Regions from separate parts of the Paraglaciecola sp. QJM3NY_14 genome, predicted to be linked through region 1. Evidence: predicted binding sites of a transcription regulator. Region 1 holds the regulator's gene; each other region holds the start of a gene.
What was found. Region 1 encodes LexA, which represses DNA repair genes until DNA is damaged. Its sites were predicted from a motif close to TACTGTATNNNNATACAGTA; they were not measured.
Positions count from the first base shown of each region.

Region 2: uvrD (DNA helicase II) is a predicted target of LexA. The motif match lies at 1,731-1,750, and genes of this name have one in related genera.
Region 3: AC0VYA_RS03675 (DNA topoisomerase III) is a predicted target of LexA. The motif match lies at 1,970-1,989, and genes of this name have one in related genera.

Region 1 covers NZ_CM149664.1:5,042,098-5,045,386, forward strand. The annotation lists gene ctaD (cytochrome c oxidase subunit I) at 1-46, opposite strand, end outside; gene coxB (cytochrome c oxidase subunit II) at 57-1,181, opposite strand; gene lexA (transcriptional repressor LexA) at 1,590-2,213, opposite strand; gene plsB (glycerol-3-phosphate 1-O-acyltransferase PlsB) at 2,407-3,289, shown strand, end outside.
Region 2 covers NZ_CM149664.1:4,836,004-4,839,292, reverse strand. The annotation lists gene uvrD (DNA helicase II) at 1-1,686, opposite strand, end outside; gene cysE (serine O-acetyltransferase) at 1,835-2,614, shown strand; gene AC0VYA_RS20705 (HAD-IA family hydrolase) at 2,692-3,289, opposite strand, start outside.
Region 3 covers NZ_CM149664.1:846,004-849,292, forward strand. The annotation lists gene AC0VYA_RS03675 (DNA topoisomerase III) at 9-1,946, opposite strand; gene AC0VYA_RS03680 (alkaline phosphatase D family protein) at 2,194-3,289, shown strand, end outside.

The sequences.
Region 1 (3,289 bases):
CGTGATGATCGTTTTCGTGATGGATCGTGTCGGTTACTGTGCTCATGATCGTCTCCCTACTGCCCGTTTAATGCAGCGTTAATGTCTTTCGCCTGAACTAGATCACCCGTATCGTTACCCCACGCATTTCGCTCATAGGTAATCACTGCGGCAAGTTCTGACATTGTTAACTGTTTAGCGAAGGCGGCCATTGCGGTACCTGATTTACCGTTAAGCACGATATCAATATGCGCAGCCATATCGTTTAGCGCAATGTCACTCCCTTTTAATGCTGGGAATACCCCTGGCAACCCTTCACCATTAGGCATATGACAGGCTGCACATGCAGAATTGTAAATTTTTTGACCATTGCTCATGAGCTCTTCTTTACTCATGTTCATTGCTAGTAATCTTTGTTCTTCAGCTTTTGCCTGTTCTTGGATGGCTTGACGCTCGCCTATCCACTTATCATATTCGGCGGGCTCTTTTGCGATAACCACAACCGGCATGAACCCGTGATCCTTTCCGCATAATTCAGCACACTGCCCACGGTAAATGCCCGGTTCATTGACCTTAGCCCAAGCATCATTAATAAAACCTGGATTAGCGTCTTGCTTGATTGCGAAGTCTGGTACCCACCAAGAATGAATAACATCGTCTGAGGTAATAAGAAAACGCACGCGTTTATCGGTAGGGATCACCAGAGGTTGATCTACTTCTAAGAGGTAATTAACACCCTTGTCTAATTTACCTGTGATTTCATCGGCTTGAGTTGCCATGCGAGAATAAAATTCGACGTCGTTATCCATGTACTTGTAGTGCCACTTCCATTGTGACCCTGTTACCAACACCGTCACTTCCGGTTCACTGGCATCCTCCATAGCGATCAACGTTTTGGCTGCAGGGATAGCCATTACAATGAGGATAATAAAAGGGATGACGGTCCAAGCGATTTCAACTTTAACACTCTCATGGAAGTTTGCAGGCTTAGCCCCACGAGATTTACGATGAAATAAAATGGAGTAGAACATAGCGCCAAACACACCAACAGCGATAACCACACATATGATGAACATCAACATATGTAGGTCATATACCTCGGCGCTGATATCAGTCACACCTTTGCGCATGTTTAATTGGTACTGATCTAAGTCGGACACTGAATCTGCAAAAGCGGTGCTGCAATTAAATGCACCTAACATTGCCATAACACTCAACGAAATTTTCTTCACTCGACCCCCTGCTTGTCAAACGCGTAAAATAGTGGTGATAACCATCAAACTCTACGTTCTAATTTATTATTGTAAGGTTCAGCACGCGACAAGTTTTGTTACTGACTTGTTAATCGTGTAACAAGCATTACTCAAAATAGGGGGAGTAGTCCAGTTTTTTTGTATATTTTATATTCAATTGACCAAATTTTAATCAGCCTATCAGTGTGTTACGTTAACAACTCAGTAACAAACACATAGATTAAATGATATGCGAAAAGGCAATATAAGATAGGTAAGATGGGATGTTTTCATGGAATAAAATAATATTTTCGAACTCCATTGCGAAGCTCGAAAATGATCAATAACTTAACAGCAAACTGCCTAAAAAATGTTCAACTACATCCAGTCAGCATTACGAATAACACCAACAGCAATACCTTCGATATTAAAAGGCTGCGTCGCTAGATCGACTTTAATAGGTTGGAAATCCTCGTTTTCAGCATGTAGTACGACTTGTCGACCTTTTCGCTCAAGCCGTTTAACGGTTACATCTTCATCTACTCGCGCAACTACCACCTGACCATTATGCACATCCGTTGTTTTATGCACGGCCAGTAAATCACCATCCAAAATACCAATGTCTTTCATACTCATGCCGCTAACTCTAAGTAAAAAATCAGCGCTGGGTTTAAATAAACTTGGGTCAACTTTGTAATGCATTTCAACATGCTCTTGAGCCAAAATGGGCTCACCGGCGGCAACACGACCAATAAGCGGCAAACCTTGGTCTTCTAATTGATCTTCTAAAGGCTCAGTGAGCCTGATACCTCTTGACGTGCCGGGCAAGATCTCAATTGCTCCTTTACGAGCCAGAGCCTTGAGGTGTTCTTCAGCCGCATTTGCCGATTTAAAACCAAGGTGCCGTGCTATTTCTGCACGAGTTGGCGGCATGCCTGTTTCTAGCATGGTGGTTTTAATCAGTTGCAAGACTTCTTCTTGTCTGGGAGTTAGTGGACGCATACACAGCCTGTTGTTTCATACAGTTTAACTGTGAGTATATACAGTCGTTGCTAAATCTCAAATTTTTCTTCTTTGTTGTTTATTAAAGATAATTTTCTATAAGACCTCTGACCTGTAAACTGATTACGCAGGGTGGAAAAGCCGAATAACGTGGTATCCTATACAGGTCTTTCATTATCTAGGTACCACTCTTATGGCATGGCTGCATAAACTGCTGCTGACAATGATATCTGTTCCGCTAAAATGGCTGGTTAAAGTTAATAGCATTCCTACAGATATAGCGACCGAACTTGGGATCGATACCACCAAACCCATTATTTATCTATTGCGCACACACTCGGTCACTGATCAATTTGCTTTAAAAATGTCTACCAATTCCTTAGGCTTGCCTAAGCCCTCCGAGCCGGTGCAAATCGGTGGTAAGGAATTACCCGCATGTTTGTTTTTACAACAACCACGTTCTTTGCTTACTCGAAAAGTGAAGATCACCAAAATTGCAGATGATGTTACTCGTCTGTTCCAGATCCACAGAGAGCACCCAGAGTTAGACTTGCAAATCGTTCCCGTTTCCATTTTTTGGGGCAGAGCGCCCGGCCGAAAGCTATCCGGCTGGTCAGATATTATCGCTAACCAGGTGTCGCCTAACTGGTTACGTAAGTTTTTTATTGTGCTGTTTTTAGGTAGAGATAACTTCGTTTGTTACAGCAAGGCTGTATCCTCTCGTACCATGGCAGATTTAAAAGGCAGTGATGAAGAAATAGGCCACAAGCTTATCCGCCTAGCGGGCACGCACTTTCATCGTCGCCGCCAAAATCTCATAGGCCCAATGTTACTCGAACGACAAGAATTATATAACGCAGTATTGGGCGCAGACTCTGTTCGCCAAGCAGTTAGCGACGAAGCGCGCAGCAAGAAGCAGTCAAATCACCAGATACAAGCCAAAGCGAAGAAATATGTCGATGAAATTGCCGCAGATTATCGCGAAGGGTTAGTAAGAATTGGCGACCGCTTACTCACAAAAATATGGAACAAAGTGTACAACGGCATTGAAGTAAAACATGCCGATAAAGTCAGGG
Region 2 (3,289 bases), 210 kb from region 1:
GGCTGTGTGTATGGTCATCATCTGCACGGCATCTTGATGCTTATCTGCCTGGGCGTCACCAGCTTCAAGCGAAGCATGGGCAAGAAACGCTGACATGGGACTCATGTTTTCAGCTTCTTCTGGGGGCGCAAATTGCTTACACGCGGTCACGAGTTCTTCTAAGTTTTCGATACGTGCTTGGGCTTTTTCGCCTTTCTCTGCTTTGTACATGGCGTACAAACCAGAATTTTTGATGACGTGATCAGCGTGTTGCTCTAAGGGTAAATCCGTGGTGTCTTTTTGCAGTTTTAAGACTAAATCCACGAAGGCTTGTAGCGCATTGGCTGCACGGCCTGACAAGCGTTTTTCACGCAGTAGCTGTAAGCTTGCTTGCCACATAGACAAGTCATGCTCTCTGGCTTGCTCACGCACCTGAGACAAGGTTTTATCACCAATGCCACGCGTAGGGGTATTCACGACGCGCTCAAATGCGGCATCGTCAATTTGTTGGTTGATAATACGCAGATAACCTAAAGCATCACGGATTTCCTGACGCTCGAAGAATCGCAAGCCACCGTATATGCGATAGGCCACAGACTCTTGCAATAACGCTTCTTCCAGTACGCGTGATTGGGCGTTGTTGCGATACAAAATAGCGCAATCGCTGAGGGCATAACCTTGGGTCTGCCAGTCTTTTATGCGCGATACCGCAAAGCGTGCTTCATCTAACTCGTTAAAACCGGCATACAAAGAAATAGGTTCGCCGTCTACACCGTCGGTCCATAACTCTTTGCCTAAACGGCCTTGGTTATTATCGATGACGGCATTGGCCGCTTTTAATATATTGCCCGTGGAGCGATAGTTCTGCTCTAAGCGTATGGTTTTTGCTTGAGGGTAATCACGCAAGAAGTGTTGAATATTCTGCACATTTGCCCCGCGCCAACCATAAATTGATTGGTCGTCATCACCAACAATAATCATATTGTTGGTAGGCGCGGCTAATAGGCGCAGCCAAGCGTATTGGATGTTGTTAGTGTCTTGAAACTCGTCCACAAGCACTGCGCGAAAGCGGGTTTGATAATGTTTAAGTAGCTCAGGATTTTCTACCCATAGTTGATGGGCGCGTAGTAATAACTCGGCGAAATCTACCAAGCCAGCTCGTTCGCAGGTTTGCTGGTAAACCTGATAAATTTCACATAACTTTTTCTGATTATAGTCACCGTGAGTATCTATGTGCTCAGGTCTTAAACCTTCGTCTTTATTGCCATTGATGTACCACTGAACGTGTTTCGGCGCCCATTGCTTTTCGTCTAGGTTCATACTCTTGATGACACGGCGCACTAGGCGATATTGGTCGTCTGAATCGAGTATTTGGAAGTTTTCGGGTAACTTAGCTTCAGCGTAATGGGTGCGCAATAGTCTGTGAGCGATACCGTGAAAGGTGCCTATCCACATATTGCTTAGTGCACTGCCTTGCAACTCTTCGATACGCCCGCGCATTTCACGAGCGGCCTTGTTGGTAAAAGTAACGGCGAGAATACCCCAAGGGGCAATGCCTTCTACTTCCATTAACCAGGCAATGCGATGCACCAACACTCGGGTCTTACCGCTGCCAGCGCCGGCCAGAATAAGCATGTCAGCAGCAGGCGAGGCAACTGCATCACGTTGTTTATCATTGAGTTGTTCTAAGAGTCGAGATACATCCATGGGGGAAAAAATGCTGTAGAATTATGAACGCATTATAACAGTTATACTGTGTTTTTATACAATTAATGAATTTGTTCTTAGTCATTATTAGGCTTTAAAATAACAACTGATTACACTGCCGACTGATGCAGACATAAGGTGGATACTCGTGGACAATAATTTTTGGCAAACGCTTCGTAATGAAGCACAGGTGATGACTGAAAAAGAACCCTTGCTTGCCACTTATGTAGATGAATGCATTTTAAAGCAAGATGACTTCGCAGGTGCGCTGAGCTTTATTTTGTCCAATAAGTTATCCGATAAAGTGATGTCGGCTAAGGCTTTACGCACCATGCTTGACCAAGCTTATCGCGACCAGCCCTTGTTAGTAGAGGCGACTGTGTTTGATATTGAAGCAACCTTTGAGCGCGACCCTGCGGTGAAATCGTATTTAACCGTGCTGCTTTACTTTAAAGGGTTTCATGCCATTCAGGTGCATCGTTTTGCGCATATGTTGTGGTTAATGGGCCGCCATGAATTGGCGTTGTTTATTCAAAGTCGCAGCTCTGAAGTGTTGTCTGTGGATATTCATCCTGCGGCATATATTGGGCAAGGCGTGATGTTTGATCATGCCACGGGTATCGTTGTCGGTGAAACGGCGGTGATTGAAGATAACGTATCGATTATGCAATCTGTAACCCTTGGCGGTACAGGGAATGAAGTTGGCGACAGGCATCCTAAAGTGCGCCATGGGGTGATGATAGGCGCGGGTGCCAAAATATTAGGTAATATTGAAATTGGCCCAGGTGCTAAGGTCGGCGCTGGTAGTGTGGTATTAGCGGATGTGCCATCACACGTTACGGTTGCAGGTGTGCCAGCTAAAATTGTGGGCAAGCCAAGTTGCCAAAATCCCTGTCAAACTATGCGCCAGAACGTTTTAGAAGATTAGTTTAGCTAAAAGATTAATCGGCAACTCGCCTGATAAGGCGTTGCCGTTATCGAGCGAGTATTGTGTTGACCCAGAGCTTAGTTTATATCGCACAGCTCGCTTAAATGTTTCAGTTGAATATCCGGTAACACGGTAACGTCTTCGTTATTAAGTGACATCGGGCGATTATCTGCATACCAGGCACTCATGAATCCGGCTTTCTTGGCACCTAAAACGTCCTTTTCTAGGTTATCCCCCACATGCAATATGGATTCACCGGGCAGGTTTAACAGCTTCTTAGCTGCATCGAACATAGCGCTGTTGGGCTTCATGGGAAACGCTAAACTGGCATGAAAGCTCTTTTGAAAGTAATCCGCGATACCGATTTGCTCTAAGTTTACATTGCCATTGGTGATAGCGACTAACGGCCAGCGCTCCCCTAGCTTACTCAGGATATCAGTGACTTCACTACTCACTTGAAAATTGCTGCGTTCAAAATAGAAAAAGTCGAAGGCTTCATCCACCGCGCTCTTAAGCGCATGGCCGCTGTGACCGAATGCTTGAATGCCGCTGGTAAGCACTTCTCGGCGCAACATGCCCATGTCACTGTGAAGCTCAGGCTTTTGTTTTAATGTGGCGCGTCTATGGTCACGCCAATAGGCTGGATGGCTGTGGGATGGGTCATCTGCAAAGCTA
Region 3 (3,289 bases), 920 kb from region 1:
GAAGCATACTAACTGGCCTTTTTCTTCTTACGCCACTTCTTTTTGTACGCAGGTTTGGTTGAGGCAAGGCCTGCAAACTGACTGGTATCGATGCGCTGACTGGCGTTAATTAACTCACCAATGGTGTGCGTAAGAGGTTGCATAAAATCTTGATAACGCATTTTACATTGGGAAATTTTATCCAAATTGGCCTCCCATATAGCGGTCATATCGGGTTGGGTTGATTCGCTGGGCAGGGCATATATCAGCGCCTTGCCCGTGGGTGTGGCGTGTATTTCCTTGCCACTTTTTTGCATAAACTGTCGTTTAAACAATAAATCAATAATCGAGGCTCTGGTTGCCTCTGTGCCTAAACCGTCTGTGTCTTTAAGAATTTTCTTGATGCTAGCGTCTTGCACATAGCGGGCGATGCCTGTCATGGCGGCAAGTAAGGTCGCTTCGGTGAAGTGTTTAGGGGGCGAGGTTTGCTTTTCCACTAGCTGAGAGTCAGCACAATCGAGCGCTTGGCCTTTCACCAAGGTTGGTAATGCAGGTTCGTTTTTTGTTTGGCCGTTCTCTGATGTCGCTACGCCGTTTTGCTTGGTTAATACCAACCAGCCCATATCTGTGGTGGCTTTTGCTTTGGCTACAAAGGTCCCCCCAGCGATCGTCACCACGGCTACTTGTTCTTGATACTTATGGGGGCCATAAAACTGCATGATGTACTGGGTAGCAATCAATTGATAAATTTTCGCCTCATCGCCACTTAAGTTTGATATGGCCTTGTTGCGAGAGGTGGGAATAATCGCATGGTGAGCATCTACTTTGCTATCGTTCCATGCTTTTGATTTCAATTTACTATTCGCATTATCCACGGCACTTTGCTGCTCTGGGACATTGGCTTTAATGGCGCTTAATACTTTTGGCGCTTCGCTGAAATGCTCCATGGGTAAATAACGCGAATCAGAGCGAGGGTAGGTAATTAACTGGTGACGCTCGTACAACGACTGGCACACATTCAATACTGCCTTAGGTGACAAGTTAAAGCGTTTCGACGCATCAATTTGCAGTGCTGACAGGTTGTAGGGCAGGGGAGGCGGACTTTGTTTATCCTTCACCGTATAAGATTCAACGACGCCAGGTTGGCCCCGCGTTTTATTGACCACGGTTTCTGCGAGTTTCTTAACAATCACGCGGCCTTCTTGATCCTGATAAGGCTCGCAAGCTGCACTTGGCTGCCATTTAGCGGTGAACGTTTGGGATGGTTGCTCGGTTTGAGTGGCGAGTGTCGCCATGACTTCATAGAAGGGTTTCGACTCAAACTGGGCTATTTCTGCATCCCGCCTGACCACTAAACCCAGTACTGGGGTTTGTACTCTGCCGACCGACAGCACACCTGAGTAGCCGCCGCGCTGGCCGAGCAGAGTGTAAGCACGGGTTAAGTTAAGCCCATATAACCAATCCGCTCTTGAGCGTGCAAGGGCAGAAATAGACAAGCCAGTAAATTCACGATTGGGGCGAATATTAGTTAAGGATTTTTTAACTGCGTTTAGGTTTAAATCATTGATCAGTAAACGCCCAGCGTTATCGATAATATCGCGCTTAACTTTGCAGTAGGTGATGACTTCGTCCACTAAAAGCTGACCTTCACGGTCTGGATCCCCCGCGTTGACCACCTGAGATGCTGTTTTCAATAAACGTTTTATGACCGATAACTGTTTGCTGGTGCCTTTTTTGGGTACCAATATCCAATCTTGCGGCACGATAGGCAGGTGCTGCAAAGCCCATTTTGCATAAGCAGGGTCGTATTTATCAGGCTCAGCTTGTTCCAGCAAATGACCTATACACCAAGTGACGCAATCGCCATTTCCTAGCGTGATATAGCCATCATGCTTTTGTTGCTGACCGCTGAAGCCTTGCGCAATTGCACGGCCTAAACTGGGCTTTTCCGCTATATATAGGATCATAGAGATGGCGCTTAAGGTAATGTGACTGTATGTAAAGACAGTAGTGTAGCAATTAATTTTACTTGGGTGTAGCCAGAGCGATTTGTTTCTGAATGTTACCTTGCTTTTGCAATGTTGGAATATCCCCTTTGGGGACAGAGTACGAGAGAGGGAAACCGTATTCATAAATATCAAAAAAGTAGTGGTTTTTTGTTTTCTACTTTGTATAATTAATGTTAACAATAAACAATTTTCAAAGTGATCCCAGATGAAAAGTAGCAATGATAACTGTACGCAACCAGAAATTATGTCGCGCCGGGCGGCACTTAAATTCGTAGGAGCAGGGGTGGGAGCCGGAGTGCTTGCAGCAAGTGCAGGCTGCGCTCGCTCGTTGCAGAATCAAAAAGCGGATACCACACTAGCAAAATCAGCGGTAAATGCTGACGCTGAGCGCGTTACTCAAATGCAGGATAACTGGCAGCAAACCCATGATCGTGTTTGGCTTGGGGGCGAGTTTTGGGCTAACCCGATGGAAGATTGGCAAGTAAAAGAAGGTCATGCTCATTGCATTAATCCTGGTGGCAATCGCAGTGTTCATTCGCTAACGCATCAGTTAAAAAATCAACAAGGTGACTTTGAAATACGAGTACGGTTACAAAATCTAGCGCCAAATGAAAACGACGGTGGTGGCGGTGTGCGTCTAGGCGCGCGCAGTGAGCTGAATGAATACCGCAGTAATTGTTTTGTGCGCGAAGGATATGATGTTGGGGTGATTAAAAACACCTTAATTGTTGGCAGCGAGCGAATACCTCTGAAAATTGATATTGCTGATAAACCAGTGGATTTAATCATTTCGGGTAAGCCGCAAGTCGGCGCGATGTTACTCGATGTGGAGGTACATCTAGCAGAAGATCAACGTTTGCTTGTGGCGCATTCATTGCTGGCATCAGCAGATGAAGTGCTCGGCAACGTAGCCCTTGTGAGTAATTTTGCGTTGCCAGCAACTGATTTTCAAACTGATGCCAAAGAGCATAATGGTAGCCGCTACCGTTTTAGTGACTGGCGTATGGCGGGAAGCGCATTCGAATACTTACCAGAGCAGCGCTTCGGCCCCATTTTGTGGACTATGTATACCTTGAGCGATTCACAAAGCGAAAAGGGATTTGTGCTCAAACTCAGTGCATTACTTGGGCCCCTAGGGGCAAAAGACAATCAGAGCGTAGAGCTTCAAGTTAAGCGCCGTGGTCAGTGGAATTCATTAGGGCATAGCCAGATTGATCCAGCTGCATCATTAGCGACCTTCACCCATGAAAACTGGGACGAGAGCCAAAGCACAGAGTTTCGGGTGATATACAATCAATTAC